4 regions of the Exiguobacterium sp. s150 genome follow, and region 3 is predicted to be linked to each of the others. Evidence: predicted binding sites of a transcription regulator. Region 3 holds the regulator's gene; each other region holds the start of a gene.
The links. The regulator Rex, encoded in region 3, represses fermentation and respiration genes when NADH is low (regulators of the CRP and FNR family bind a similar motif). The targets are predictions, from matches to a motif close to TTGTGAAATATTTCACAA.
Positions count from the first base shown of each region.

Region 1: KNP76_RS09390 (DoxX family membrane protein) is a predicted target of Rex. The motif match lies at 5,948-5,965, and genes of this name have one in related genera.
Region 2: pflB (formate C-acetyltransferase) is a predicted target of Rex. The motif match lies at 1,626-1,643, and genes of this name have one in related genera.
Region 4: cydD (thiol reductant ABC exporter subunit CydD) is a predicted target of Rex. The motif match lies at 3,381-3,398, and genes of this name have one in related genera.

Region 1 is NZ_JACSMC010000017.1:1,561-9,358, reverse strand. It holds gene KNP76_RS09425 (5'-3' exonuclease) at 1-183, shown strand, start outside; gene KNP76_RS09420 (VOC family protein) at 196-996, opposite strand; gene KNP76_RS09415 (winged helix-turn-helix transcriptional regulator) at 1,101-1,427, shown strand; gene KNP76_RS09410 (S66 family peptidase) at 1,492-2,499, shown strand; gene KNP76_RS09405 (helix-turn-helix domain-containing protein) at 2,504-3,694, opposite strand; gene KNP76_RS09400 (MFS transporter) at 3,756-5,006, shown strand; gene KNP76_RS09395 (DUF3817 domain-containing protein) at 5,029-5,325, opposite strand; gene KNP76_RS09390 (DoxX family membrane protein) at 5,408-5,911, opposite strand; gene KNP76_RS09385 (pyridoxamine 5'-phosphate oxidase family protein) at 6,097-6,510, opposite strand; gene KNP76_RS09380 (cold-shock protein) at 6,631-6,831, opposite strand; gene KNP76_RS09375 (glycoside hydrolase family 55 protein) at 7,099-7,798, shown strand, end outside.
Region 2 is NZ_JACSMC010000008.1:8,394-16,191, reverse strand. It holds gene pflB (formate C-acetyltransferase) at 1-1,538, opposite strand, end outside; gene KNP76_RS06020 (hypothetical protein) at 1,900-2,322, shown strand; gene KNP76_RS06015 (DEAD/DEAH box helicase) at 2,377-3,543, shown strand; gene KNP76_RS06010 (hypothetical protein) at 3,540-4,181, shown strand; gene KNP76_RS06005 (hypothetical protein) at 4,211-5,314, opposite strand; gene KNP76_RS06000 (hypothetical protein) at 5,324-6,130, opposite strand; gene KNP76_RS05995 (ABC transporter ATP-binding protein) at 6,127-6,807, opposite strand; gene KNP76_RS05990 (GntR family transcriptional regulator) at 6,785-7,177, opposite strand; gene KNP76_RS05985 (kinase) at 7,312-7,798, opposite strand, start outside.
Region 3 is NZ_JACSMC010000014.1:6,004-13,801, reverse strand. It holds gene KNP76_RS08460 (NADPH-dependent F420 reductase) at 1-52, opposite strand, end outside; gene KNP76_RS08455 (hypothetical protein) at 66-539, opposite strand; gene KNP76_RS08450 (PspC domain-containing protein) at 691-873, shown strand; gene KNP76_RS08445 (FAD-dependent oxidoreductase) at 906-2,252, opposite strand; gene KNP76_RS08440 (YesK family protein) at 2,439-2,726, opposite strand; gene tatC (twin-arginine translocase subunit TatC) at 2,825-3,613, opposite strand; gene tatA (twin-arginine translocase TatA/TatE family subunit) at 3,616-3,834, opposite strand; gene KNP76_RS08425 (redox-sensing transcriptional repressor Rex) at 3,834-4,490, opposite strand; gene KNP76_RS08420 (ABC-F family ATP-binding cassette domain-containing protein) at 4,640-6,541, shown strand; gene KNP76_RS08415 (hypothetical protein) at 6,538-6,945, shown strand; gene KNP76_RS08410 (hypothetical protein) at 6,991-7,557, opposite strand; gene tsaD (tRNA (adenosine(37)-N6)-threonylcarbamoyltransferase complex transferase subunit TsaD) at 7,572-7,798, opposite strand, start outside.
Region 4 is NZ_JACSMC010000011.1:38,304-46,101, forward strand. It holds gene cydC (thiol reductant ABC exporter subunit CydC) at 1-1,630, opposite strand, end outside; gene cydD (thiol reductant ABC exporter subunit CydD) at 1,627-3,351, opposite strand; gene KNP76_RS07440 (Crp/Fnr family transcriptional regulator) at 3,477-4,166, opposite strand; gene KNP76_RS07445 (glycoside hydrolase family 31 protein) at 4,287-6,629, opposite strand; gene arcC (carbamate kinase) at 6,806-7,768, opposite strand; gene arcD (arginine-ornithine antiporter) at 7,783-7,798, opposite strand, start outside.

The DNA.
Region 1 (7,798 bases), on a different contig from region 3:
CGTAAGAAAGCCGAGCGCAACATGGAGCTCGTCCGTCTCGATGTCACGGTGCCACAGCTTGAACATTTGAAGCTCGCTCATCTCGAGCTTAGCATCAACCCAAAACGAGTCGAGCAAGCGTATAAAAAACGCGGGCTTCGCCTCTCGTTCGATTCAGGCCAGAAAAAAATGACAGCACGTTAAAAAGCGCGGACATCAGTCCACGCTTTTTATATTGACCGTAATGCCGTCTGAATCGGTGAGCGACCATTCGCTCGTCGTCCCACCGAGCGCTTCGTTCGTCGCCGCATCGACGAGCAGTGTCCACGCCTCGATGCCGGCTTCTTCGCCCATCGGCATGCTCGGTCGCGCCCAAACGTTCGTGCCGACATGATGATGATAGCCGTCGGCCGCCAAGAATAAGGCACCCGGATAAGAGTCCGTCGTCACCGTGAAACCGAGGCGATCCGCATAAAATGAACGCGCCATCTCGAGAGAACGAACTTTGAAATGCACGTGGCCCATCGTCGTCCCGGACGGCAGTCCCGTGAACGGGCGATCGGCCGCCGCTTCGAGCATCGATTGATAGTCGACAGGATCCGTCGACATCTTCACGTGCCCGTTCGGCTCATATTCCCACTGGTCACGAGGTCGGTCGGCATACAGTTCGATGCCGTTCCCTTCTGGATCGCTCAAATAGAACGCCTCGCTCACCAAATGGTCCCCTTGCCCGACCTCGATGTGACGACTGATTAAATGATGGAGCACTCGGCCGAGCTCGATTCGGTCCGGTAGAAGGATGGCGAAATGGAACAGGCCAGCCGCTTGACGATTTGGTCGCGCGCCTTTCACTTCATGCAAGATGACGAGCGGCGTCGTCTCCGTGCCGAGCGTCACGTACCCGTCTCTCGTGTCGAGAACGTCCATCCCGATGATTTCTTTATAAAAAGCTTGCATCGTGTTCAAGTCGCTGACGCGCAACGTGACAGCACCTAATTTGATATTTGTTAGTTTCATGTTCTTCACCTCTCTTTTGAGTATACCCGCTAAGTGAAATCGACAGAAGACGGCACAAAAAGGTGGTATAGTTACGTAAAGGATACTATGAAGGAGAGAACGTTGTGACGAAAATCTCAAGTTGTGAAGTCGATACGGCGCTCGAACTGATTACGGGCAAATGGAAGCCGTCGATTTTACTCGCCCTCATTAACGGAGGCACACTCCGGTTCAGTGAACTGAAACGCGCGCTTCCGAACATCAGTCAAAAAATCCTGACGGCCCAACTCCGTGATTTAGAAGAGCACGACATCATCATCCGGACCGTCTATCCGGAAGTGCCGCCGCGCGTCGACTATCGATTAAGCGAATACGGACGGACGCTCATCCCGGTGCTCGAAACGATGAACGCGTGGGGCATCCGTCATGCGGAGCATATGCGTCAAAAGTGACTTGTCCACATGTGGATAATCCGATTCCACACTTCATTCCACTACTTATCCACAGGAGGCCTTTATGATTCGTTATCCCCAACTGACCGGCAGAACGGTCGGTGTCACGGCGCCCTCATCCGGCATCCCGACCGAACTTCACCATCTACTCCATGAAGCGGAGAAGACGTTCAACCGTCATGGTTTCACGTTACGCTTCCAGCCGTCGAGTTGGACGCAGTCAAACGCCAAGTCGGCGCCTGCCGACGTCCGCGCGAGTGAGCTGACGTCGTTGTTTCAAGACGAGACGATCGATTTGATTATCCCGCCGTGGGGCGGGACGCTATTGATTGAAATTCTAGACCGTATCGCTTGGGACGCGCTACCGGCGAAATGGATGCTCGGTTATTCCGACGTCAGCTTATTTCTATTCGTCTATACGTTAAAAACCGGCATCGCCTCAGCGCATGGGACGAACCTCGTCGACCTTCGCGGCGAGGAGTGGGACGAGACGAGTTCACGTTGGCTCGATGTCGTCTCGGCAAAAGAAGGCGAGACCGTCATTCAACGCGCTTCGGAGCATTATCAAAAGGAATGGCAACACGGGAACCCGACTCCGCACATCTATCATTTGACCGAGACGACCGAATGGAAAGCGATGGGCGGCACCGAGGCGACAGGGCGACTGCTCGGCGGTTGCATCGACGTCTTGTTGCATACAATCGGCACGCCTTATGGCGACATCCACACGTTCCAACGCGAGCATTTGAACGGGGAGCCGATTCTTTGGTACTTCGAGAACGCTGAGTTCGACGTCCCTGCACTCAAACGGACCCTCCTTCAAATGAAGTGGGCCGGTTGGTTCGATCATACGAGCGGAATTTTGTTCGGCCGAAGCGAGGCGCAACAACCGATCCAAGGCTATACGGCCGAAGACGTCTACGCCGAGCTTCAAGACATGCTCGACGTACCCGTCATCTATGACATCGACTGCGGGCACGTGCCGCCACAACTGACGCTCGTCAATGGCGCGCACGCCTCGATTCAAGTCGAGGATGGGAAAGGAACACTCATTCAAACGTTCAAGGGCTGAGTCATCAGCCCTTGATTTTTTTCATCATCGAAGTAAGGTGGCTCCGGAAACGACCTTCCGGGAATAAACCGACTTCTCGTTCAATCAACGGTATCCACTCATCCCCACAACCGTGACTCGTTCCAATTAACAATCCCTCGAAGTAAATGGCTTGGTCGACAAAACCATGCTTCGCCCACTGATCATGGTGCTCCAACAGCTTCAAAAACGACTTCCGAGCTACTTCTGTCTCACCGGTCAGTGCGAAATAAACACCTTTACTCATCTCGAATGCGGCAATGAACTCTTCATTCCCCGCTAATAATTGGTCCATAACCGAAATTTGCTGTTTTAGAAGGTCTGTTTTCCGATAATCAATTGCGTAGAGCGCCTCGGTCATCGCGACACGTATTTTCATTGATACATCCCCTGTAAAGGCAGTGTATTGCTTCGCTTTCTCTAGCGCACTTAAGACTAAATCCTCATCTTTTAAATACAGGGCACATATCGCGATGACACGATATACATCGTCCACACGATAGTATATCTTTGTCCGTGTCATATAATCGAGTGTATCTTCAAGACGACGAATCGCACCTGGCAAATCATCGTCATACAACATATTCCGGAACACCATCAACATACTGAACTCAACACGCGTCTTCGTTTTCATGCTCCTCAAATCAATCAATTCAAGCATATCAATGCGCTCAATCGCCTCGTCAAAACGATTCCACATAAGCAGATAAAAGGCTTGGCTGATGCGCGCCATAATCAGTTCCTCTTTCTCCTCGAACCGCTCAAACACCGCAATTGCCCGATCGTATAGCTCAAGCAGTTTTTGTTGCTCTCCATTATTGAACATCGTGTCCGCGAATAAAGTATAAGCTTTCCCTTGCCATACCGAGTTCATCTCGTCTTCTAAATAAGGACGAAGCGCTTGTTGGACGTCTTCATCTTTCCATGATTGGAGCGTCCCTTGTGTCGATTCAATCTCCTCGACGATTTTCTGTAAATCTGCTTCTCGCGCATCGACAAGCAGCGACTGTACCGGCACGTCTAGTCGCTTCGCAATCTCGCGTAGGCTGCGCATCGACGCCTCCGCCTTGCCGTTCTCAATCATACTGAGCATCGATTTCGTGATGATGCCTTCTGCGAGCTGGCTTTGGGTCAACTTTTTTTCTTTCCGTAACGCTTTAATCTGTTGTCCAATCATAGAGCACCTCTTTAAAAAAGTTAAATTAAATTGAACTTTATAGTAAAGGAGAATGATTCTGATGAACACATCACCAAACTTGTACGTCTTGTTGCTCGGGAAATTCATGTCGCTGTTCGCTTCGAGCCTGTTCACGTTCGTCGCCGGCTTGACCGTCCTGACGACGTCAGGCTCCGGACTCCAGTTCGCGCTCGTCCTTCTTTTTGGCACGTTGCCCCGCGTCCTGTTATCCCCGCTCGCCGGTGTCTATGCCGATAAACTGAACCGCAAGCGTGTCATCATCACGATGGAATCGTTGAGCGCGGCCTTGTTCTTTCTCGCAGGCGCTGCGAGTCTCGTTTGGACGTTCGGCGTCCCTGTCTTCTTGATTATCACATGTCTGCTCTCTATCGTCTCGACTTTCTTGTCGGTCACGCTGTCGAGTTCGATTCCTTTTCTTTTTGATAAAGACGAACTGCAACGTGCCAACTCGCTCATTCAAAGCGTCGTCTCGATCTCGAGTATCGGTACACCACTGTTGGCCGGGGCGTTGTTCCTCCTTCTACCGATCTCAGCGTTTCTGTTCAGCTCGTCACTGCTCTTTATCATCGCAGCTCTCTTCGCCTCCCGGCTCACCTTTCAATCATATGAAAAAACTTCCGCCGATCATTCGACGTGGGAAGACGTCCGTTCCGGTTTCCGCTATTTGAAACGGCAGCGCGTGCTGTGGACGTTGACCGTCCTTGCCGCACTGCTCAACTTTTTCTTCGTCGCTTCACAAGTGTTATTTCCGATTGTCGCCTTGCAAGAAATCGGAACGAGCCCGCTCCAGTTCGGTTTATTAGAAAGCATGTTCGCCGTCGGCTTTTTAGTCGCCTCGCTCGCCCATGCATTACCGATATTTGCGATCAAGTATCGCCTCGCGACAGTCCGAACGTCGCTCATCGTCATGAGTTGCCTCTTTATCGCACCGGCCGTGCCCGTTTATTTTGACTTCTCGATTACACCGGCCATCGTTTTTTTAACAGCTTTCACGCTGTTCAGCGGCTTTTTCATCATCCGGGTCAACATTCCGATGCAACTGTATTTACAAACGAATACAGAACCGAGCTACCTCGGTCGGGTCATCGGTGTGCTCGAATCACTCGCGATGGGCATCACGCCGCTCGGTTTCATCTTGTTCGGCGCCTTGAGTGAATGGGTATCGGTCACTTTCCTCTATACAGTCTGCATGGTCTGCCTGCTATCGATCACGCTGCTTGCGATGTATCGGATCCGTCACGACATCGCTGCCGAAAAAGCAGCTGTGTCAGCAGACGCGGAAAGTGCATGAACGCCAAAAGACATCGAACCGCTCAGTTCGATGTCTTCTCTGTTGAAGGTAAAATTCGTTTTTCGAGTAGGAACGGTCCGAACGGGATGACCGACGCCATGACCGCGAGGACGAGCACTTTGAAACTCCAGCGGAAGCGCCACGCCATGTAGACGGCAGCCGCGACGTACGCGACGAACAAGAATCCGTGCGCCGCACCGACGATGCTGACGGCGAGCGGCATACCCGCTAAATACTTGAGCGGCATCGCGATAAACAATAACAATAAGAACGACATGCCTTCCGTATATCCGAGCCATTTAAACTGTGTAGCGTTCATTTCTGTTCTCCTTTGCAATCCATGCTATGTTCATCGTAGCCGAACAACGAACGGTTTGTCACAGGAGAATGTCAGAAAGTCGTCACGCTATTTGACGATTTGGTGAACGATGCATGACTTTCGTTTCAACGAACTTGCGAAGGAACAACCCGTCGATCCCGATTTTCCCAGCGTTGTAACCGGCGACGAGGATGAGGACCGAAACGATGAGCATCGTCGGGTTCGTGCTGACCGTACCTGAGAGCAAGAACGCCATGTTCATGACGAGACCGAAGAAAGCGGCGCTACGAGTCAACGCTCCGAGCAAGAGGCCAAGACCGACCAAAAACTCACCATACGGGATCAAGATGTCAAACAACGCTGCGTTCGGAATCGCGAAGCCTTCGAGGAAGGCGGCCCACCAACCGGCCACCGCCGGATGGTCGCCCGTCGCGAGCGACGCTGCGTTTTGAAGATAGCCACCAGATGCGAAGTCGCCTGTGATTTTTCCCCACCCGGCCGTGAGCCAGTGATAACCGAGCCAAATCCGAAGTACGGTCAAGATGCCGGTCGCGATGTTGTGGTTTTGCCAAAACTTTGTGAACATGATAATACCTCCTTGTTATGTGGAATGATGACTTATATGTGATTACATTCACAATATACCACTCATGTTCAGTTTTTCACATACGTTATGACAATCGTTCACCGTTCGTCCATATGTGTGTCATAAGTCAGTCACTTTTTGGAAATTCCACAAAAAAGACGCCCGTTTGGACGTCACGTCGACCTTTATAACTGAACTTCTTGCGGTGGTTGCCCTTTCTTATTCATGACCCGCATCGATTGTGGCGTCACTTTCAAGATGACAAGTTTCGGATCATCCGGACCGTCGAACCAACCTTCGAGCTTCTCGTTCCACACTTTTTCTTTCATCGACTCGTCGTCCGACACGGTCGTCTCCCCTAAAATCTCTAAATACGTATCGCCGACACCGTCGCCATCGTAACCGATTAAAATATGTGTATACGGATTGTTTTTCAACTCGTCGACTTTATCTGTGTCTTTCGAGGTCGCGGTATAGAGCGTCAATTCATCGTGGAAAAATGTCATGTAGCGGCTATGCGGCTTTCCTTTATAGACAGTCGCCATCGTCCCTACGTTGCTGTGATTCAAAATATCTTTTGCCGTTTGCAATGCATCCATTTCGAATACCCTCCTTGTGATTGTCACTCGTATACTCTTCCCCGGAGGCACGCGATTAAACACAAAAAAACCTGCCCGCAGATGCGGACAGGTTGTAAAATTCCTTAAAGTTAAGGAAGATTAGATTTTTTCAACGTTAGAAGCTTGTGGTCCACGAGCTCCGTCAGTGATTTCGAAAGTTACTGCTTGGCCTTCTTCAAGTGTCTTGAAGCCGTCGCCTTGGATTGCTGAGAAGTGTACGAATACGTCGTCTCCGCCTTCCATTTCGATGAAGCCATAACCTTTTTCTGAGTTAAACCATTTTACTTTACCTGTGTTCATAATGAACCCTCCTGAAATAAACGCTGAGCGTTATAGTAGTGCCTTACTAGAAAAAACTGACCAAAAAAAAGCACAAACCTCTGGGATTATCTTAAAACGAAAAATAATCCAAAGCGTTTGTGAATTATGTTTCCAGCTATTCTTAATTAAGCACATACGTAATATACCACGGACAAATGCTTCTGTCTACTAAATACTTCGGTTTGCTAAAAACACTTCGAAATCGGGTACAGTCAGAGGGAAGTCATCACGAGGAGGAGACAGACCATGGAGGCCATTAATCGATCGAATCCCCACGCCACGATTCGCGCCAACTCTGCTTATGCGGAGGAATCTTTATGGACGGATACGCTCGCTTGGCATGAAGCGACTCGCCGCGAGTCCTATCCGCATCAACATCATACCGAACCGTCACGTCTTCCATTGACCGAACGAATCGTACCGGTGACGAACGCCCTTCCCCTCGAAGTGGCAGACGATATGGTGCGTCCCGTTTGGATGAGACGACTGGACGCGGAATATTTGAATCTGACACAAGCAACGACACACCAAGTCGATGTGACCGAGTACGGGGCCGTCGGGGACGGGAGGACCGACTGCACGCTCGCCTTCCGGCTCGCCCTTCGTTCAAATCGGCGCGTCCACGTACCAGCCGGGACGTACGTCGTCCGAGGGATTCGAATGCCATCGAACTGCGTACTCGTAGGGGCCGGACAGGACAAGACCGTGATTAAGCTCGCCGACGGGGCCCCGAAACATCGACGTCTACTCCGGAATGCGACACCGTTCCGTGGCAACCACCATATCGAAGTCGCCCATCTCACGCTCGATTGGAACGTCGATCGCCTCGGCGACGTCGAACGGACGTCGAGCGGCGATACGGCGTCGAGTGCGTTGACGTTCGCCCATGTCACGTTCGGCTGGATTCACCATGTGACGGCGAAGAATGCCGGCTTGCACGCGTTCG
Region 2 (7,798 bases), on a different contig from region 3:
GTCCGTAAAATCTCAGGGTCGTGGAGCGCCATCTCGATACGTTCGTACGCGTATTTGTCGTGCATGAAATGGATGACGTTGAGCGTGTTGACATATAGTTCAGCGAGCCAATCGAGCGTCCGGTCGAAGTCAGCGTACACTTTTTCGTACGTGAGGACGTCTTCCGTGTTCATCTCCCAAGCCGGTGCGATCTGGTCGCCGCTCTTCTCATCGCGTCCCCCGTTCATGCTATAGAGGAGTGCTTTCGCCATGTTGGCGCGAGCGCCGAAGAACTGCATCTGTTTCCCGATTTTCATCGGCGACACACAGCAGGCGATGCCATAATCGTCACCGAACGTCGGAAGCATGAGATCATCGTTTTCATATTGGATAGCCGACGTCTCAATCGACATCTTCGCGCAGTATTGTTTGAACCCTTCTGGCAATCTCGTTGACCAGAGCACCGTCAAGTTCGGCTCAGGAGCCGGGCCGAGGTTTGAGAGCGAATGGAGGAAGCGGAACGAGCTCTTCGTCACGTTCGAGCGACCGTCTTCACTCATGCCACCGATTGACTCGGTCACCCATGTCGGGTCACCGGAGAACAGTTCGTTATAGTCTGGTGTCCGTAAAAACTTGACGATTCGAAGCTTCATAATGAAGTGATCAACGATTTCTTGGACATCCGACTCCGTCAAACGACCAGCTTCGATGTCACGCTCTGCATAGACGTCGAGGAACGTCGAAACGCGTCCGAGTGACATGGCGGCCCCGTTTTGTTCTTTGACGGCTGCGAGATAAGCAAGGTACACCCATTGATACGCCTCTTGTGTATTTTCCGCCGGACGGCCGAGGTCAAACCCGTACGCCGTACCGAGCTGTTTCAATTCTTGGAGCGCCCGGAGCTGTTCCGACATTTCTTCGCGTGTCCGAATATCGGCTTCAGACAAGAAGCCACCACGCTTCGCCAAATCTTTCTTCCGTTCAGCCATCAAGAAGTCGACACCATAAAGAGCGACGCGACGATAGTCTCCTATAATGCGTCCGCGTCCGTATGCATCAGGAAGACCCGTAATGATCCCCGATTTCCGAGCCGCACGCATTTCAGGCGTGTACGCATCGAAGACACCTTGGTTATGCGTCTTCCGAATGTCCGAATAAATTTTGGTGATCTGCGGATCCGGCTCGAACCCGTACGATTCGAGTGCCGCATCGACCATCCGAATCCCGCCGTTCGGGTGGATTGAGCGTTTGAACGGCTCATCCGTCTGAACGCCGACGACTTTCTCTAACGCTTTGTCTAAGTATCCTGGTCCGTGCGAGATGATGGTCGATGGCGTATGTTGATCGACATCCCAAACCCCGCCACGTTCTCGCTCTTGTTTCGTCAATTCCATCACATGTGCCCAAAGACGATCCGTCGCCTCCGTCGGCCCTGCCAAGAAACGATCGTCTCCCGTATACTCGTGCCGGTTCAATCGAATAAACTCCCCGACGTTCACTTCCGTCGTCCATTGACCAGGAACAAATCCTGACCACGCTGATTTGATTTCGGTTGCCATGGTTGGTCACTCCTCATAGGTTGAGATAACTGCCTGCTTTCTATAATATGAGTGTACGTGAAAAAGTGAACAAGATGTATTACGAACTTGTGAATGTTGTAACAATCTAATGAACGTTGATACGCCTCGCCGTTTGTAAGCGCTTCACTATCTGTTATACTAGGCCATCACTCAAATTTGAAACAGATGATGCCCATGGTTGCAAGTCTTCGGCGTCATCTGTACTCCTCTTTGCTTTCTGTGACGAAGTATACAGATTTAGGTGTGATGTCCCTCACACTTCAGGGATAGAACTTGAATTTTTGACGCATTTCAGACACAATGAAGGCAGAACATTGTAGAAGAGGAAGGGGTTCTTCCCATGACGTATGAACCATTGACACCTGAGCACGACTTGAAAGTCGGTGATCGAATTTCACTTAAAGTCGATTCAGCCGGAGAATCGCGTGACGGATTCATTACAGAATTTGAAGATGCAGGATTTTGGATTCGCTTCGATGATGACATCGAAAACGAAGATTTCATCGATTATCGAGACAGCTTACTCGTCGCGCTCGTCTCACGACCGATTGATGTCGTCGCGACGCATCCCGAGTTAAAACCGTATGAGCAGTTGGTGACGGAGTTACAGTACCGCGTCTACCAAGGGTTCACGCTCGAAGGCATCGAACGGACAGCCGACGGAATCGATGTGCACATTTCGCTCATCGAAGACGGCCAAACGTATACCCAGACACTGCGCTCGTCATTTGACGGCGACACCGAACATGTTCGTTATATTTGAGACAGGGAGCGCTTATGCTTCCTTTGTTTTTGCCCAACGATAAGGAGAACTGATATGAACTTTACAAAACCATTTATTAATGAAGCCTGGGAGCGCCTCGGCTTCACTGAACCAATGCCGGTCCAAGCAGAAGCGTTCCCGCTCTTGCTTGACGGCAAAGACGTGACCATCGAGGCGCCGACCGGCACCGGGAAGACGCTCGCCTATTTGTTACCGGCAATCGAGAAAATCGACCCGACGAACGAACGCATCCAAGTCGTCATCGTCGCCCCGACACGAGAACTCGTCATGCAGATTCAAAACGTCGCCCAACGCTTCACGGAGAAAGGTGATGTCCGCATCGCCTCGTTCATCGGTGGGGTTGAGCTGAAGCGTCAAATCGACCGATTGAAGAAAAAACCGCATTTGATCGTCGGGACGCCGGGACGTCTCGTCGAATTGATTGAAAAGAAGAAATTGAAGTTGCATGAGACGCATACGGTCATTCTCGATGAAGCGGATCAAATCATCGACAGCGGGTTGACCGAGACCGCGGAGCGAATCATCAAGCATACGGCAGCAAATCGCCAAATCGCGCTCGTGTCAGCGACGTTGACGGATTCGTTGAACGCCTGGGCCGCACCGTTCTTGAATGAACCGGCTCACATTAAAATCGAGCGGGCCGTGAATAACCAAGTGACGTTCGGCTACATGTTGACGACACGCCGCTACAAGCCGGAGCTACTCCGCCGTCTGTCTCACGTCGACGGTGTCAAAGCGCTCGCCTTCATCAACAACCGCTCGTTCTTGCCGCCTTTAAAAGGAGAGCTCGAGAAGATGAACGTGAACTATCGCATGCTCGACAGCTTAAAAGGCAAACGGGAACGCGTCGAGACGCTCCGTGAATTCCGCAAAGGCGAGTACCCGCTCCTCATCACGACGGGCCTTGCCGCTCGCGGCCTCGACATCGAAGAAGTGACGCACGTCGTCCATTTCGACTTGCCCGAATCGATTGACGACTTCATTCACCGCTCGGGCCGGACGGCTCGTGGAAACGCGGCCGGGACTGTGCTCTCACTCGTGACCGATGAGGACTTGAAGCACTTGAAGGCGTTCGCCCGTCAACTCGGCGTCGAATTGAAGGAGCTCGAGATTTACCGCGGTGACGTCATCGAGAAACGCATCGAAGACAAACCGAAAGTCATCAAGCGCCCTGCGAACAAGCGAGGACCACGTCGATGAAAAAAGACCGGAAAGTGATTCCATTCCCATTGCTTGTGGAAGAGTCCGAATTGCTGGCCGAGCTGAAGAAATTATATGAGCAAGCGGCACTCGCACGGAGCACGCAATGGACAAACTATATTCAAGAAATCGCCTCGGAAGGCACATGGCATTTGAAAGACGCCGAACTGTTCCGCGACCTATTCATCGATTGGGCCGTCTTCTTTGAGACGGACGAGGACGGGATGACGCCGCACGGTCGCTATTTAGCGGACCATAAGGCGGACATGTCCCCGGCCCTGTATCACGCGCTCCGCGGACTCGCCGTCCCGCGCTGTTCAGTCTTTGAAGTGACCGAGGACGGTCTTCGCGACTGGGAGACGAAGGAGACGTATCGCGTCAACCTCCCTGAAAAACGTGAAGTCGGTGACATCATGCTCGGGAAACTGCTCGACATTCGCGGCAGCTGGCGTTTCGGATCGGCGTTTCTCGCCCTCCCGGCGAAGATGGCCGGCAACGTATCGGATTTATACATCGACTTCACGGACGAGGTCGGCCCAGGTGCGTTCCTCGACCAGTTCCCCGAATTTTGTGCGGAGCTGATCGATTTGTTGCTCGATTTAGAAGAAGGGGTCATCATCCCGAAACCATCAAAATAACCGAGAGGCGGCCGCCTCTCGGTTATTTGTTATTGTACATAATATTCCGTGTCGGACACTAACGCTTTCGCCGCATTGTTCGTCGCTTTCACGACAGCGCTCGAGATGGCTTTTCCATCTTGATAGACGTCGATGACGGCCCCTTCTTTCGTCGGACGAGCATGATACAGTTGGTCGTCGACGTATGACGTCGTGCCGACCGAACCATCGATAACTGGCCGCGTCGATTGCTTCCCTGTCTTCAAGTCGACGACGAGTTCGGTTCCGTCTTCTTGTAAGGCAATCAATTGGTCTTCATAGACGGTCGCATTCCACATGTCTCCGTCCGGCGTCAATTCGACCACTTGCTTCGTATCAACATCGTATGCATGAATCCCCATCTTTTCTTGCTCACTCAAATACGTTTCTCCGTTTTCGGTAACCGATGTCTGTTCAGTCATACCAACCGGAATGAATCGGTTGTCGGGCGCAATCGTCGCCATATAAGGACGGAAGGCCCACGACGTACCGGTCACAGATGAAACGGCCTCATCTTGAAGCTCGACGGTTTCAATCTTGATTTGTTTGTCGCCTTCATCGAGCATGGCGATTTTCGTGACTGGATTTTCCCCGTACCCGTCTCGGTAAATGACGTGTATGTTTCCTTCACGAACGAACATTCCAGCCCAAGGGCTATCCATGAGTTCCGACGAACCACTGACGTCTTTCCCGAAGACTTGTTTGGTCACGTCTTCTCCGTTCAATCGGAATACCGCAATCTCCGTGTTACCATTCTGGCCAACCCCGATATAGCCATCAGGTGTCCGAATGGATTGCACGAACGTTAGACCCGAGAGCTGTCGATAAAACCTGCGCACGGACGAGTCAATCTCGTCATCATATGCCAACGCTTCTTCGATATAATTCAAATTGGTCGTCACACGACTCCCATCGGTCGTCAATATAAATCGTTCCGTCGTACCTTCTTCTTCTGTGCCAGAAAATAAACTAATCGTTTGCTCTTCCCAAAGGTCCGGATTCGACGTGACGGCCAACTCCCACTCGGCTTTCGTGTCCCGCATATCGAAAGCAAACGTCCCAAGACCGATGAGCACAATCGCACCGAGCACGGCTACATTCCATAATCGTTTCATCTACTCACCTCACACACTTAGTTTTTTCGTCAAGTAGCGACGACCAATCCAGATTGTTGCAGACACCCATCCAATCAAACCGAGGATAACCACAAACACCATCTCATCCATGAACAACCGGTTTTCTAAAAAGAAGAACACCGTCACAGGAACGACGATCAGCATCCCGAGCATCAGCATCGCGAGGATTGGCGCCCATAATGTACGTTGCCAGAGACTCCGCTCCATCAACACGAACGTGAAGATGAACAAGATGACGAGCACGACGAGCATTTGATGAATCAGAAAGTTGACGAGTGAGGCCGGATACATGACATACAGCGTTCCATCCGAGCGAATCGCATGTTCGAACGTTCCACGCACCGGAATCATTTGCGAATCGAACCATTCGGTGAACGATATGTACTGAAGCTTAAGGGCGATCCATTGAACCGATAAGAGTCCGAGCACCATCAAGGTCATTGTCGCGAGCTTCGCAACAAAGACGAGCATCCGTTGTTGCGGTATGAGCAACAAGCGCATCATGAACGTGCCGCGGCCTTGGAAATCACGATACCAAATCCAAAAGCTATACAAGAGCATCGCCGCGACGGCAAATCCAATCGACAAGATGAACGGAGTGCCCCCAATGTAGTTCCCGAACGTCAACACGTAATCCGGCGTCCCGGTACGGCGAATCTCTTCATACAGCGCTGTCTCGCTCCATAAGAAATAGCCGAGCCATGCGAACTGTGTGACGACGAGCAGTGAAATCAAGATGAGGTATGGTTTCGTCACCCGTTCGACTTCCCATCCGATTAGTTTCAACACGTTCATGCCCCGTACTCCTCTCTCATGACATCAACGATCGACTTCCCATGTATGAAGCGGACGTCCTCGACATCGAACTCGCGGACGATTCGTCCCCGGTTCAACATGACGGCCTTGTCGACCAAATATTCGATATCGTCAATCTCGTGCGTCGTAATCAGCACGCCGCGGTCTTCCATCACATCACTCGAGAATAACGCGACGATTTGTTCTTTCGAGAACACGTCGATGCCCGAGAACGGCTCGTCGAGCAATAAGTAGTCCGGATCTTGCGCGATGCCGAGCGCCAAATTCACTTTCGCGAGCGTCCCTTTCGACAGCTCGTTCAACTTGTCTTCCGGGAACAGCTTGAACTCGTCGACGAGACGGGCGAACAGTTTCGAATCGAACTTCGGATAAAAGTCGCGCATGAACGCCTCACACTGTTCAATCGTGAAGTGAGTCGGGAACGTCGAATGGTCCGGAACGAACGCGACGCGATTCAAATCGAGCGGCTTTCCATCGATTAACACTGTACCGCGGTCGAACGGAGTGAGCCCCATGATGCCTTTTAAAATCGTCGATTTCCCAGTCCCGTTCAATCCGATGAGGCACGTGATTTCCCCTTTTTGTGCCGTGAACGACACGTCTTCGAGCACTTGCTTTTTACGGTATCGCTTCTTAACTCCCAGTACTTCGATCATCGAGATTCCCCTCCCCATATTGCCGTTTGATTTTATCAACAAGCTCATCCATCGTGACGTCGAGCTCTTGAATCGATTCGACGAAGACGGCGACCGCCTCGTCGACGAGCTCCGTGCGGATTCGTTTCAGAACATGTTCATCGGTCGTGACGCGGCTCGGCCGGTTCCGTTCGGTCGTAATCAATTGTTGTTCCTCCATCTCTTTGAACGCCTTTTGGACGGTGTTCGGATTGATTTTCAGTTCGGTCGCGAGTTCGCGACGCGACGGCATTTCTTCGCCCGCCTGTAATTCTCCGAGCGCCATCTTCTTTTTGAAGTAATCGACGACTTGGATATAGACGGGGGCTCTCGTGTTGAATTGAATGATCATAGGCCACCTCTCTAAGTGTATGATGCGACTAATACACTATCTGACTGTATTATTACCGTAATACACTTGACTGTCAACAACTTATTTGTAAAAACCATCCAAAACAAAAACGCATCCACTTGAATATGGATGCGTCAACCCGCTTGAACGATGTGGTCGGCCTTGCCTTTCGGGTTGACCGTCTCAAGATAATGCGCTTCTCCTGGCCAGTAACGTCGCGTATACTTGTCGAGCCGCTCTGCCAAGTCACCGATGTATGTATCGCGATGCAATACCCGCTCATAGCGGACCTCTTGAGGGCAATCGAGGTAGACGACGTAATCAAAATAATTCCGCCATTCGTCACGCAGCAAAAAGATGCCTTCGATGAGGACAAGTCCGTTCGGTGTAATTTCTACCGTTCGGTCGATGACCTCATCTCGTTCGCGCTCATAATAGGGCAATGTCAACTTCGCTTGCCCTTCCTGTAGCGGCTTGAACAACGTCTCCACGAGCAAGTCGACGTCCCATTGGCGCGCATAATATTCCATCGCCTCCGATTCACCAGTCCCATAACGCTTGAACCGTTCGACGATAAAGTCATCGATATGAAAGACCATCACATCGTTCGCAAGGTCGCGC
Region 3 (7,798 bases):
TGCGTCCGAGCGTCCGACCGACTTTCCCTGCTCCTAATATCCCAATCTTCATATACAACTCCCCTTCACAGTTCTTCGTCTGTCCGTGTCACCGTGCCACCGAGTTCGGCGGCGAGCCCATCGAGCACCGAATGATCAAACTCCTCCCCGATACCCATCACACCGGTCTGTCCCGGCTCGATGTTGCCGACGGTCCGTTTGAACGTCTCTTGAATGCTTTGGACGTGCTTCAAATCTTTCGTCCCGCCAATGAGTCCGCCCGTTAGCGTCCCGAATAAAATCCCGAACGGTCCTCCGAGAATCCCGACGGCCATTCCAATCAAGGCACCTTTCGTCGACTTGTTCGTCGATGTCAGTTGGACGGCATCTTCGAACGAGAACGCCCCATTGTCTTCACGCTTGATGACGACGAGCTGTTCGAACCCGATTAGCCCTTCGGCGTGATACTTCTTCAACTTACTGAACGCTTGATACGAGACCGACTCCTCTGGAAACGTGAACGTGACGATGTGGTACGACTGCTTTTCCTTCTTCGCCATATCGGCTCCTCCTTTTAAAGGACCAGGTGACACATGCTTTCTCTTAACCCTTCCCCGGCTTCAGACGAAAAAAAACCTGTGACAATCGTACACGGCCAGCAGGTTTACATGGTAAAATTTACATAAAATATGTGAGATAGGAGCCACGCCTATGCAACGTCCGCTTCGAAAATCTGCCACGAACCGCTCACTCTCGGGTGTGTGTGGCGGCATCGCTGAATACTTTGACTTGTCTCCGCTCGGTGTACGTCTGCTCTTTTTAATCGTGCCGGGGAACGTCCTCATCTACATGATTCTCGCCAACTCGATGAAGGACGCTCCACGCTACCTATAAAAAAACTCGGAAGCCGCGGCTCCCGAGTTTTTTTATGCGTTGACTTTATCTTTCATCGCCGCGAGCGCCCCACTGTTGATGAAGTGCCATGGCTTGTTGTAGTGCGGTTGGAAGAAGAAGTCGACATAGGCGAGCTCTTCGACCGTCATCTCGTTTTGGATGGCGAGCGACAACGTGTTGACCGCTTGCGTCATGTCCGCTTTCGAGAGCACTTGTCCGCCGACGACACGATGTGTGCCGACCTCGTAGACAAGCTTGAACTGGACTTTTTCAGCCGTCGGCATGAATTCAGGACGATAGGCGTCCTCGACGACGACGCTCTCGACGTCGAGGCCGAACAAGGCGGCCGCTTCTTCCGTGAGACCTGACGAGGCGATATTCCAATCGTAGAGGCGAAGACCTGAAGTCCCTTGCGTCCCTTGATAACGGACACGCGGTGCGATCAAGTTCTCGGCGACGAGCGTCCCCATGCGGACGGCGTTCGTCGCGAGCGGGATGTAGGCGTGCGTGCGCGCCGGGTTGTAGTAGACGGCACAGCTGTCCCCTGCTGCGAAGACGTCCGGGTTGCTCGTGCGCATATATTCGTCGACGATGATGGCGCCGTTGCCAAGCATGTCGACTTGGCCTTCGAGGAGGCCCGTGTTCGGACGGAACCCGACACAGAGGATGACGAGGTCGGCCTCGAACTCGCCTTTATCGGTCACGACGTGCGTGACGTTTCCGTCTGTCCCACGGAACGCTTCGACCGTCTGGCCGAGCTCGAGGTCGATTCCTCGTGCCGTCATATCCGCTTCAAGTTGGTCGGTGAACGACTTGTCAAGATACTTGTTCAAGATGCGGTCGGCACTATCGATGAACGTGACGTGTTTGCCGTACACTTCGAACGCCTCGACGAGTTCGACACCGATATAACCGGCACCGATGACGGCGATGTTCGTCGCGTCTTTTGCCCGCTCGATGATGCGTTGGGCGTGGCCATAGTTTTTGCAGAGCTCAATCCCAGTCATCTCGATGCCAGGAAGCGTCGGGACGATCGGCCATGAACCAGTCGTGACGATCAAACGATCGAACGTGTCATACACTTCTTCCCCGGTGTCGAGGTTTTTCGCATGGACCGTCTTCGCTTCCGTGTCGATATTCAACACGTCGTGCTTCATGCGCATTGTCGCACCGAGTTCTTCGAGCTCAGTCGGTGACGCGTAGAAGAGCTCTTCCGCACGTTTGACGACACCGCCGACGTGGAGGGCGATCCCACATGAGAGGAAGCTGACGTTGTCGTTCCGCTCATACACCGTGATGTCGAGATTGTCGTGCTTGGCGAGTAATCCTTTGACTGCTGCTGTTCCTGCGTGTGTACATCCGATGACTGCGATTTTCATATGGTTGTCTCTCCTTTGAGTGTTAGGCAAGTTAGTGTTTGTGATAAATATCACATTTACTTTCTGAAATTAGTGTACTATTTCACAAGACAGTTTGACAATACCTTTGCTCAACTTTTCACGTAATTATGTCGAAAATTTGAACGCTCGTTGTGACACGAAAAAACCATCCTGTGATCAGGATGGTCAAGAGGATAGGCGTCGCTGTTTGACCCAAAGATAGGTGGCGACGCCGATATAAAGAATGAGCCCGAAGGCGTATAGACTGAATCCGATCAAGCTCCATCCCATCCCGTCCCAGCCACGGATGAAGACGAGACCAATCAAGAACAGTGTATAGCCGATTCCCCCGAGAAAGAGCGGAAACGTCAGTCTTCGCTTACGTGACGACCGTAAAAAATGAAGTGCGCAGATAAGTAAGGCCGTCGTCAAGACGCCGACTGCGATGAGCGCATCCCCGTAATATTCCCACATGACCTGTCCTCCCTGAATCGTTGATGGTCTCCTTATCTTACCACGGTGACGTCACACTTACTCGTTCAAAAAAAGCATCGCGTCCAAGAACGCGATGCTCACTTCTCATTCATCTGTTTCATCAAATCCATCTGTTCTTTCACTTGCGCTTCCTTCTCACGTCTGAGCACCCCGCGATACGTGACGCGTGAAATCGACAAGCTGATTTCATACAGGAAGAAGAGCGGTAGCGACACCATGAGGTGCGACGTCAAGTCAGGTGGCGTGATGAACGCCGCGATGACGAACAACGCGAAGTAGGCGTACTTCCGAATCTTTGATAAGAAAGACGGCGTCACGACCCCGATACGCGTCAAAAACATCGTCACGACCGGCAGTTGGAACAAGAGGCCGAACGGGATCGTGAGTTGCAAGAGGAACGTGAAGTAGTTCGACGCCCCGATGATTTGCGTCAGCCCGAGGTCTTGCCCGAGGTTCGTCGAGATGTCGAGGACGAGCGGGAACAACCAATAGTAGGCGAACGCGAGACCGACGAGGAACAAGATGAAGATGATTGGGATATAGGCGAGCGTCCCTCTCCGCTCTTTCGGATGCAGACCAGGTGCGACAAACGCCCACAGTTGATACAGTAGAAACGGACTGGCCGCGACGAGACCGATGACGAGCGCCAAATTCAAATAAATCATGAGCGGGTCCGCGACCCCAAAGGCGTTCAGCTCTAGTCCTCGTTCGACGAGGTCCGCCTGTAGATAGGCGAGCACGTATTTGACACTCGGCAAAGCGGCCAAAAAGAAGGCAAAGACGACAAATGCCGACAGCATCAGTCGTCTCCGCAGCTCTGTCAAGTGGTCGGACAGCGCCCGCTCTTGATCAGGTTGATGGTTCATGATTACTGCTCTTTCTTCTCAGAATCTTTCTTGTCTTTTTCATCATGTTCGTTCATCATACCGCTCGTGGCATTTTTGAATTCACGGAGCGTCTGGCCGGCCGCACGGCCGAACTCAGGCAACTTCTTCGGCCCGAAGATGATGAGCGCGATAATCGCGATAATGAAGAGACTTGCTCCCCCCGGAATCCCGACGACGAGTGACGATGCTAGTAATTCCATTATTGATGGACCCCCTCAGCAGATGGATAGTGTTGCATAAAGTAAATGAGCGACTGGAGTTCGATCGACAAGTCGATATGATGGACGCGGACCGTGTCCGGCACCGTAAGTCGAGCCGGCGTGAAGTTCAAAATCCCTTTGATGCCAAAGCGGACCAAGTCATCGGCGACCGGCTGCGCATAGGCGGACGGGACCGTGAGGATGGCGACATCGATTTTGTTTTGCTTCATGATCTGTTCCATCTCATCGACGTGATGAATCGGGACACCGGACATCGTCGTGCCGACTTTTGTCTCATCTGCATCGAACCCGACGACGATATGTGTGTTATTGTTTTTAAGGAAGTTATAGTTGACGAAAGCTGTCCCGAGATGACCGACCCCGACCAAGGCGACGTTCGTGATTTCGTCCTGGTTCAACGTCTTTCGGAAAAAGTCTAACAGATACTGTACGTTATAGCCATATCCCTTTTTACCGAGCGCACCGAAGTACGAAAAGTCGCGGCGAATCGTCGCCGAATCGACCTTGACCGCCTCACTCAGTTCGGCAGAAGAGACACGTTGTTTGCCTGATGAATGCAGGCTTTGGATAAACCGATAATATAGTGGCAACCGTTTGGCTGTCGCTTGCGGAATCTTTGGTTCGTTTTGACTCAACGGAAAGAGCCTCCTTTTTACGACACGTTACACACGAATCTGATTTCATACACCTTGATTGTAAACGAATTCACATGACCACTCAACGAATATACCTGAAAAGACTAAAAAATACAGTATACTAAATACAGAGAAAGGGGTTTTTTCACTTGATCCTATTGCAAGTCAACAACTTATCGAAATCATTCGGCGTCGAGCCGATTTTAGAGAACGTCAAACTCGAGATTCAAGAAGGTGAACGTGTCGCCCTCGTCGGCCGGAACGGTGCCGGCAAGTCGACGCTCCTCAAAGTCATCGCCGGGGAATATAACTACGACTCAGGCGACATCATGAAGCCAAAAGACGTCACGATCGGCTACCTCGCCCAAGACTCCGGGCTAGAATCGAGCGAGACGATCTGGAACGAAATGCTCACCGTCTTCACCGATTTAATCGAGCAAGAACAAACGCTCCGACGGATGGAGCAAGACATGGGCAGTGAACGCATCTTGAACGATGCGGACGCCTATGAACGGCTCCTCGCCGCGTATGACGAGGAACAACATACGTTCAAGGATCGGGGCGGCTATCAATATGAAGCGACGATTCGCTCGGTGCTACACGGGATGCGGTTCTATCCGGACGACTTCGAGCGTCAAATCGACACGCTTTCGGGTGGGCAACGAACGCGTCTCGCCTTGGCGAAGATGCTCCTCCAGAGCCCGGACCTCCTCATCTTGGACGAGCCGACGAACCACTTGGACATCGAGACGCTCGCGTGGCTCGAGAAGTACTTGAGCGGCTATAAAGGCGCCGTCCTCATCGTCTCCCACGACCGCTACTTCCTCGACCGGGTCGTCTCGGTCGTCTATGAGCTGTCGCGTCATCGGAGCCGTCGCTTCGTCGGCAACTATACGAAGTACCTCGAACAAAAAGCCGCCATCTATGAGCAAGAGAAGAAGCAGTTCGAGTCACAACAAGAAGAGATCGCCAAGATGCAAGACTTCATCCAACGTAACATCGCCCGCGCGACGACGACGAAGCGTGCCCAGAGCGTCCGGAAGCGACTCGAGAAGGTCGACCGGATGGATGCACCGGACGGCGACGAACGCAGCGCCGTCCTCTCGTTCACGATCAAACGCCAGAGCGGGAATGATGTGTTGAGCGGAAGCGACCTCGCCATCGGCTATGAGGAACCAATCGCTCAAAACCTGCGCTTCCAGCTGCAGCGCGGCGAATCGGTCGCCCTCGTCGGCCCGAACGGGGTCGGCAAGTCGACGCTTTTGAAAGTGTTGACGAAACAACAGCCGGCGCTCACCGGCGACATCCGTTACGGTACCGGCGTCGAGATCGGCTACTACGACCAGGAGCAACAGAATCTGTCTGATAAGAACCGCGTCATCGACGAGATTTGGAACGACTGGCCGCTCATGCGCGAGCAAGACGTACGGAGCCTGCTCGGCCAGTTCCTCTTCAGTGGGGACGACGTCATGAAACGTGTCCACGAACTGTCAGGCGGTGAACGGGCCCGCTTGACGCTCGCAAAGCTGAAGCTCGAGCAGCCGAACTTGCTCATCTTGGACGAGCCGACGAACCACTTGGACCTCGACTCGAAGATGATTCTCGAGAACGCGCTCCTCGACTATCCCGGCACCATCCTGTTCGTCTCGCACGATCGGTACTTCATCGACCGGCTCGCCACGCGGGTCCTCGAGATCACGCCGAACGGGATCGACGAGTACCTCGGTGATTACTCGTACTACGTCGAGAAGAAAGAAGAACTCGAAGAACTGGCCCGGCTCGCACGCGTTGAGACGAAACAAGTCGTCGTCAAAAAGCAACGGGCCGACAAGGAACAACAACGTGAGGAGCGTCGAATGAAACAGCGCATCGAAGAGATCGAGCTCACGATTGAACAGCACGAGGCGCGCCTCGAAGAGATTGAACAGCTCCTTTGCGAGCCGGACGTCTTCAACGACTTCGCGCGGGCACAGGAGCTATCGAGCGAGTCCGACGCGACGAAAGAGTCAATCACGGCACTGTATGCGGAATGGGAGGAGCTCCATTCATGATGCGGTCCCGTGCGCTGCGGATCGACTGGTTGCATGCGTTTTTGACCGGTCTCGCCTTCATCGTGCCGACCGGGACTGAATTCGTGTCCGAGCTCATCCGTGGAGAATCGACGATCGTCCCGACAATCGTGTTTTACTTCTTGCCCGTCGTCATCGGCTTCATCATCCAGACGTGGAGCGGCATCTTCATCAGTCTCCTGAGTGGATTGCTCATGAGCACGCTCTTCATCCGCCTCGTCGTCTGGCCGGTCGACGTGACGGTGCATAGCTTTTATGCACCCGGGTCGGTCTGGTTCCACTTCTATCAAACGACACTGTTCATGTGGGTGCTCGCGCTCCTCGTTTTCATCGTGAGCCGCGTGAATATGTGGTATAAACAGAAAAAACATCGTCCAGAAGCATGAAAAAGGGAAGCGTTCTCCTCGAATGGAGTCCGCTTCCCTTTTTGTTTAGAAATAACGCAGTGGCAAGAAGCCGCGCGTATGGAAGTCGAGTTTCGTGCCGTCTTCGGTGATGAAGAAGACGTATTCGTTCGTGTCGACGTCACGGACGAACACTTTGTAAAATGTCATCGCTTCTTCCCGGTTCGTCACGTAGCGTGCTTCATGGGTCGAGATGACTTGGGCGAACAGCTGTTGCTCATCGAACTCGGCGATGAGCGATTCGAACTGCGCCGCCTCTTCCTCGGTCGCCTCGCGTCCCGGGAAAAGTTCGTAGTAGGCGTCGCTCGCCTTCGGTTGAATCCCTAAGTTGCGATCGACGACGAGGACGCTCTCGATGTCTTGGTCGTCCATGTTCTTATACCCATACAGCGCTTCGACGAGCGTGTTCTCGCCCGTGACCCGGCTGATGCCTTCAAGCGATTCGGCCCCGGTGAGCGAACGCACACGCGTCGCTTCCGGCACGATTTCTTCTTGATAGGCGATATTATAGGCGCGGATAATCTCTCGTACTTGCAAAAACGTCGCGACGACGAGCAGTACGACGAGCCCGCCAATGATGATGCGTTTCGTCATGTCTCTATTTCCCCCTAGACTGTCATGCTCTCTTCTAAGGATAACCCAGGAACCGCATTCATCGCTAGTGTATCGCGCTTCCCGCGCACATACGCGTGATGTCCCGCGACCCCAATCATGCCGGCGTTGTCCCCACAAAGCGCGAGCGGCGGGATGACGAGGCGGATGCCTTCTTGGTCAGCCGCTGCCTGTAGCGCGGCCCGCAGGCCACGGTTGGCCGCGACACCACCGGCGACGAGGA
Region 4 (7,798 bases), on a different contig from region 3:
GCCCGGCTTCCATAACGATGATTTGATCGAACGCCTCGAGCCCGTTCAGACGGTGGCTGATCATGACGAGCGTCGAAGCCTGTGCTGTGTCGAACATCTCGGCGTACACGTCCGCCTCGGTCCGCGCATCGAGCGCTGACGTCGCTTCGTCGAGTAGCCAGAGCGAGCCGTTTTTGAGTAGCGCCCGGGCAATCGCGAGCCGCTGGCGTTCCCCACCCGACAAGTTGGCGCCTTTCTCAAGCACCGGTTCATCGAGCGAGAAGCCGAGCCGGACGCTGCCGAGCGCTCTCGTCATCGCCTCGTCCGTGTGTTCACCGGCAAGCGCCAAATTGTCGCGCACCGTCCCGAAGAAGAAGTGGTTCTCTTGAAGGACGACGCTCGCATGCTCCCAAATCGACGCCTGTGCGATGTCGTCGAGTCGTGCCTCGTCGATGAAGACGTCGCCTTCGTCTGGACGGATGAAAGCGAGGAGCATTTGGAGGAGCGTCGATTTCCCCGAGCCGCTCGGCCCGACGATCGCCGTCTTCGACCCGCTCGGGAACACCGCATCGACGTCGACGAGGACGTCGCGGAACGTGTCCGGATACCGATAGTTCACACGGCTGATAGTAATCTCAGGTGCCCCTTGAAGCGAGATGTCGCGTCTTGCCGCTTCAGCTTGCTCCATTGCTTCACTCGGTGCCACGACCTCAAACAAGCGGTCGGCCGCCTGCTTGCTGTCGGCAAAGTGACCTGGGAAGACGGCCATCGGCGTCGCGTTCTCAAACGCCGTGAGCGACATCATGATGAGCATGGCGAGGAACAAGCCGTCAAGCTCTCCACCGACGACCAAGTAAGCACCAATCGCGAGCACACCCCAAGAGACAAGCAATGACGCACCGACGACGAGCGAGGAGTTGAAGAACTGGCTCGTCACATCTTCACGCTCGGCCGCCACGTAGCGGTCGCTCCGCTCCATCAAGTCTTGTTTCGTCTTTCCGAGATGTTGATGCAGCAACAAGTCACGATAGCCATACATCATCTCCGTCATCCCGCTCGACAAATCACCACGAAGCGACCGCAGTTTGCGGTCGTGTCGGGCTCGGACACGGGCACGGGCGAAGAAAGCCGGGATCAAGAAGCCGGTCACGAAGACACCGAACAAAATCCAGAGGCTGACGAAAATTGAGAAGTACGTGACGAAAAAGATGGTGCTCAAGAAGACGAGCACTAAAATAATTGGTGGATAGAAGACGCGTAAAAAGTAGTTCTGTAAGCTCTCCACGTCCCCGACGACGCGCGCGAGTAAGTCACCGCTTCGATATTTCGCGAAGATATTCGGGACGAGTGGTTCGAGCTGTCGATAAAACCGGACACGGAGCTCACTCAAAATGGTGAACGTCGCCCGGTGCGAGGCGAGTCGCTCTTGATACCGCGCGCTCGCTCGGATGACACCGAACAGTTTGATTAAGACAACGGGAATCATAAGCGCATAGAGCGGTGGTACGAGGCCGGCCCGCGCGACGAGGTATCCGCTCGCCGCGAATAAGGCGACGGCGGCAAGTCCCGCCACGTATCCAAAGAAGATGGAGAGGACGATATCCTTCTTCTCTCGCATCATCCATTTCGTGATCGTCCAAAGGGAACTCATCCTCTCACTCCTTTCTGTAACGTGAATAAGTCGGCATAAGCCGGGACATGGAGCATCTGTTCATGCGTCCCGCTCGCGACGAGCGTCCCGTTGTCCATGAACCAAATCGCATCCGCCTGCTTGATCGTATGCAGACGATGGGCGACCGTGACGAGCGTCGCGTCGCGCGACAACTCTTCGATCGAGCGGCGCACGATTTGCTCGGTCATCAAGTCGAGACCGGTCGTCGGCTCATCGAACAAGATGATGCCCGGCCGTTTCAAGAAGGCGCGGGCCAACGCGAGCCGTTGCCGCTCGCCGCCAGACAAGCCGTAGCCGCCCTCACCGAGTTCGGTGTATAGCCCGTCCGGCAAATGGCGAATCACGTCGACGAGGCCGGCCGCTTCGGCCGCGCGCATGATCGCCGCTTCGTCAGCCGCCTCGCCGAGAGCGATATTGTCAGCGAGCGTCCCAGCGAACAAGTACGGGGTCTGCGAGATATAGCCGACCGTGCCGTACCACGACGTGTCCGTGTACGAGTGGAGCGGCTCCCCGTCGACGAGGACGCGACCCGTATCGGGATTGACGAGCCCGGAAAGAAGATTTAACACCGTCGTCTTCCCTGACCCGCTCGCCCCGACCAATGCGATATGTGACCGCGCCGGAATCGTAGCGTTGAGCGGCTGCAAGGTGAAGCGACCGCCCTGATATTGGAACGACGCCTCCTCGAGTCGAAGCTCAGGGGTCCGGTTCGTCAGCACGCGCTCACCCCACACGATGCGATCATCCGGGGCGTCGAGCGCTTCAAAGATTCGATCGGCCGCACCCATGCTGCCACGTCCCGTATGGAACGCGCCACCGAGGTCTTTGATGGCCAAGTAATATTCAGGGGCCAAGACGAGAATGAGAAAGCCGGCGAAAAACGTCAAGTTCTGCCAGACGACCATTTGGAGCGCCACTTCAAGGGCGACGACACCGGTACTGAGCATCGAGATGAACTCGAGCATGAGTCCGGACAAGAACGCCGTCTTCAAGACGACCATCGTCGCGTCTCGGAAGTCGAGGCTGCTCTTCTCGATGGCTTGCGCTTCTCGCTCCGTCCGTCCATATAGCTTCAGCGTTGTCAGTCCTTGCAAGACGTCTAAAAACTTACCAGAGAACTGATTCATCTTCTCCATCTGTTGTTCCGATTTCTTCTGCGTCGCAATCCCGATGATGATGAAGAAAATCGGGATGAACGGCGCCGTCACCATCATGATGACGCCCGAGATCCAATGTTGGGTGAAGACGACGATGAGAATGAGGAGCGGAATAATCGACGTCTGAATCACTTGGGGCCAATAGTGGCTGAAGTAGGCGTCGACCTCGTCGACGGCGTCCATGTATACGCTCACTTTCTTACCGGATTGTCCCGAGAGCGACGTCTCCACCGGGTTCGACGTATAACGATCCAAGAGTTGACGTCGAAGCGACCGCTTCGCCTTCTCTGACAGGCTCGCACCGATGCGTCCCGAGACGTAACCGAACAACGCCCGGACGAGAAGCGCGACGACGAGCCAACCGAGCGCCGGAAGGACGCTTTCAAACGATTGATTTTGTAAGAAGACACGGTCGACGACGTCGACGATTAAATAGGCTTGGGCTAAAATCGACAAACCGATCATGACGGCCGCGATGACGAGGCCGATGATGTGCCGCTTTTCAGCTAACGCGAGGGCTTGCAGTCGTTTCACTGCGTTCATCCTTTCTAACAAGTCATAACATCATTTCTTTGTGATGATTCTCACTAATTATATCGCATGCATCGCTCCATAGCGAACGCTTCGCTTACGAGAGCATGCAAAAAACACCGTACGTCCGTACGGTGTCAATGCGTCGCTTGTTCAAAATATTCCGGATGCTCCGTCACGAGTTGTCGGGCATCGAATTGCAGGATGTCTTCTTTCCGTAGCCGCGACAAAATACCCGACACCGTCTCCCGTGATGTCCCGGACAGGCGTGACAGTTCGACCGTCGTGAACGGGCAGCGGATACGGACGCTGTCTGCCTCGCGCTCCCCTAAGTCTTCAATCAAGTAGTGAATCGTGTTGAGCACGCGATCCGTCGCGCTTGGCGTAATAATCTCTTGGAGACGCCGTTCATGTAAATCGAGAATCCGGTTCATCTGCCCGACGATATTCAACAGCATCGTCGCACTTCGTTTGACGAGCTGTTCGAATCGGTCCGCCGGCATATAAATGACCGTGATATCAGTAAGTGCCTCCGCGGAGTGGCGGTAGAACGTCGTGGAAAACATCCCGCTGTACGGGAACAACTGCTTCGGCTTCAAGTAGTCCGCGTATTGATACATCGCCGTCTCATGGAGGCGCTCAAGCTTGACGTAACCGTCCATGAGAAAGTAGACGCGCTCCCGCGGGTCGCCTTCCATAAACAAAATCTGTCCTTTTCGATATGTCCGTTGATAGACGTGCGGCAAAAGCGCCTCGAGTTCTCGACTCCCACACTGCTTGAACACGTCGATTTGTCTCAAGTCCTCAACCGTCCATTGCTGCGACATGTCGCATCCCTCACTTTCCACAATCGAATCGTTCCCCCTTCAATATACTAAATCGCTTTATGTAAACGCTTTCAAAACCCGACAGTTTTCTGACAAGACAAAGAGGGGACAGCCCCCTCTTCAGTCCAACATCAGTTCCATGATCGCGTCTTGGAGATTCCGCTCGAGTTCGAGCGCATGCAAATCGAACAGCCACGCCTCGAGGCGCGTTTTTGCTGCCGACATCTGATACAACCGGTCTTTCAAATCATAGGAAATCTCGGCCCGGTCGAGGAAACGGTACAACCGATCGAGGCGGTGGTCGTTACTCGTCAAGTCGACCGGGAGTTCGACGGTCATGTCGCGGTCAACTTCTCCGAGCTCGAGACGGAGCGTCTGTGTCTCCTGCTTGTACGCACCTTCGGCTTTGACGCCACGAACGAGGAGCGTCATCGTACGCCCTTCCGGCAAGACCGTCGCATCTCCAGACAGACGAATGTCGAGGCGGCGGGCTTCCCAGTCGAGTGTGAACGTCGTCTCAGCATACGCGCCGGTCTCATAAGAACGGTCCGTCCCATTGTCCTCATAAAGCGTGAACGTGTTCGAGGCCCCCGGGAAGATGAGCACTTCTAATTCGTCCGGGTTGTCCGTGTCGTTCCGCCCAGAATGGTGCGGGGCCATCGGGATGATGGCTCCCGCCTTCGCGAACACGGCCTGTTCGTCTATTCCCCGGAACACACGGACCGACTTGTCACCCGCATAACGATGTCCGGTGAAGAAGTCGAACCAATCGCCTTTCGGTAACCAGACGTTCGAGGCGGCGACGTGTAGCGCCTTGTTCATCGGCTCGACAATCGGCGCGACAATCAGTTCACTGCCGAAATAATATTCGTTCGGCACGTCATACGCCGCGTCCTCATCCGGATGTTCATAATACATCGGCAAGATGAGCGGGGTCGCCTCCATATGGTTACGCCAGTTCATCGTATATAAGTACGGGATGAGCTGGTGACGTAGGCGCAGGAACGACTGCATCGAGCGTTCGGCCTCTAATCCAAAACGCCACGGTTCTTTGCCGTTGAAGATGCTGAACGTCGAATGAAGGCGCATGATGGGACTGAACACCCCGAACGCGACCCAACGCGCGGCGAGTTCGTCGTCTTTCGCCCCGCGATAATGGCCACCGATGTCATGGCTCCACCAACCATAGCCGATGTTCGAGGCCGTCGCGGTGAAATACGGTTGGAATGCGAGCGACGCCCATGAGATGAGCGTGTCTCCGGAAAAACCGATTGGATAACGATGGCTTCCCGGCCCTGCGTACCGTGAGAAGATGAGCGGACGGTTCCCGTCTCGGGCGATATCGACGGCGTGGTAATGGTTTAGCATCCAGAGCGGGTCGAGTCCTTCCATCTTCGAGGTCGAGCCTTGTTGCCAATCGATCCACCAAAAGTCGACCCCGTCGGCTTCATGCGGGTGATGCATCTGTTCGAAATACGCTTGGATGAACCGTTTATTTGAAAAGTCGAACGGGATTCGATCACCGGTCGCCGGGTCGACCCCCATCGCCTCGGCCATCGATTCGTATTGGTCCTCGAAGGCGCGCACCCCATCAGCCGGATGGAGGTTCAACGTGACGAGGAGATGTTCCTCTTTCAACCATTTCAAGAAACCTTTCGGGTCCGGGAACAAGTTTCGGTTCCACGAGTATCCGGTCCAACCGCTCCCGTACTCCTCCGGTATGTCGGTGACGTGCCAGTCCATGTCGATGACGCTGACCGAAAATGGGATGTCCTCCGTCTTGAAGCGACGCATGAGCGCCTTGTATTCCGTCTCGTCGTAGCGCCAATATCGGCTCCACCAGTTCCCTAGCGCTTTTCTCGGCAGCAACGGGGTCGGACCGGTCAGCTGATAAAAATCTCGGAGCGCACGCCGATACTCGTGACCGTAACCGAAATAATACAAGTCATGGACGTCTTTACGGCGTGGCTCGACGAAGCGGTCGTCCGTCATGATGAATGATGTCGAATCGTCAATAACGGCGTAGCCTTGTTTTGAGACGATCCCTTCATCGAGTTCGACCGCGCCGTCGACATGGTCGAGCGTCCGGGCCGTCCCTTTGAGCGTCCGTTTTGGCCCGTTGAACGTGTAGCGACTGTAATACGTACTGAAGTTCCCTTTCACATCGACATAGAGTGTGTTTGGTGCGAACGGGCCTTTCGTATAGTACAAGTGGACGTGGTCGGTGATGATTTGCAGTTCGTGCTCGTCTTCGATGACCCGAAAATCTGGGACGTCGAAGTCGCGATTCCAGACGACTTGGGTCGGTCGGTCCTCAAAAACACCATCTGCCGCGTACTCCATACGAATCAATTGGCTCGTGAGCACGGTGAAGCGATAACAGCTTCCCTGCACGACGGCTCGTTCATCCGCTTTCGGTTTCATCTGCTTCGAATAGACGTGATCCTGTTCAAATAAGCGCATAGGTTCGAGCGTTGCCGCTCTTCGTCACTCCCTCTCTGTTTGTGCAAACGTTTACACCAAAAATGATACCAATGTCAGTTTCGACATACAATCTTCCTTCCCGATGTCTCTGTTTCGAAAACGACAGGATGTGGGTGCACAAAAAACCGTGACCCGGGTCGGCCACGGTTAATCGATTATTGTTTTAGCGTCGCCGCCATGCGAACACGCGTCCCGATTCGGCCTCGCACCGCCTCATTGACCTGATCGAGCGATGTGATGACGGCAAGGCGCCCTTCCCCCGTCTCCGCGAATTGGAGGGCGGCGCGAACTTTTGGCAACATGCTACCGGGCGCGAACTGCCCTTCCGCGATATACGTCTCGAGTTGTTGTTTCGTCGTCTCTTCGAGCGCCGTTTGGTCCGGCGTCCCAAAATGGACATAGACGTGATCCACCGCTGTCAAGATGAGGAGCATGTCGGCCTCGACGAGCTCGGCCAATTTTGCGGCGGCAAAGTCTTTATCGATGACGGCCTCGACACCGACATAACCGTCCGGTGTATCGATGACCGGAATGCCGCCCCCGCCAGAGGCGATGACGACGTGTCCGTTGTCGATGAGGTCACGAATGACGGCATGTTCGCAAATCGCAATCGGGAACGGGCTCGGGACGACACGACGATAACCGCGGCCAGCGTCCTCTTTAAACAGGAAGCCAGTCTCTCGCTCGAGTCGAATCGCTTCTTGCTCCGAATAAAACGGACCGATCGGCTTCGTCGGGTGACTGAAGGCGCTATCGTTCGGATCGACTTCGGCCCGTGTGACGAGTGGCGCGACCGACCGTTCGAGTCCATGTTTCCGGAGCGCTTTCGTCAGCGCGTTCTCAAACCAATACCCAATCATCCCTTGTGTCATCGCGCCACAGACGTCTAAGGGCATCGCCGGTGTCGCCTCGCTATCGGAAGCTGCTTGTTGCAACATCAAATTTCCGACTTGGGGCCCGTTGCCGTGCGTGATGATGACCTCGATTCCTTCTGCAATTAGACCCGCCAACGCGTCGGCGGTCGTCTCGACCGCGCGCATTTGGGCGTTCGCGGTCGCATCCTTCCCTTGTTGGATTGCATTGCCACCGAGCGCGATGACGACGCGTCGTTTCTTCATGTCCATTCCCCCGATCAAAAGACTGTGATG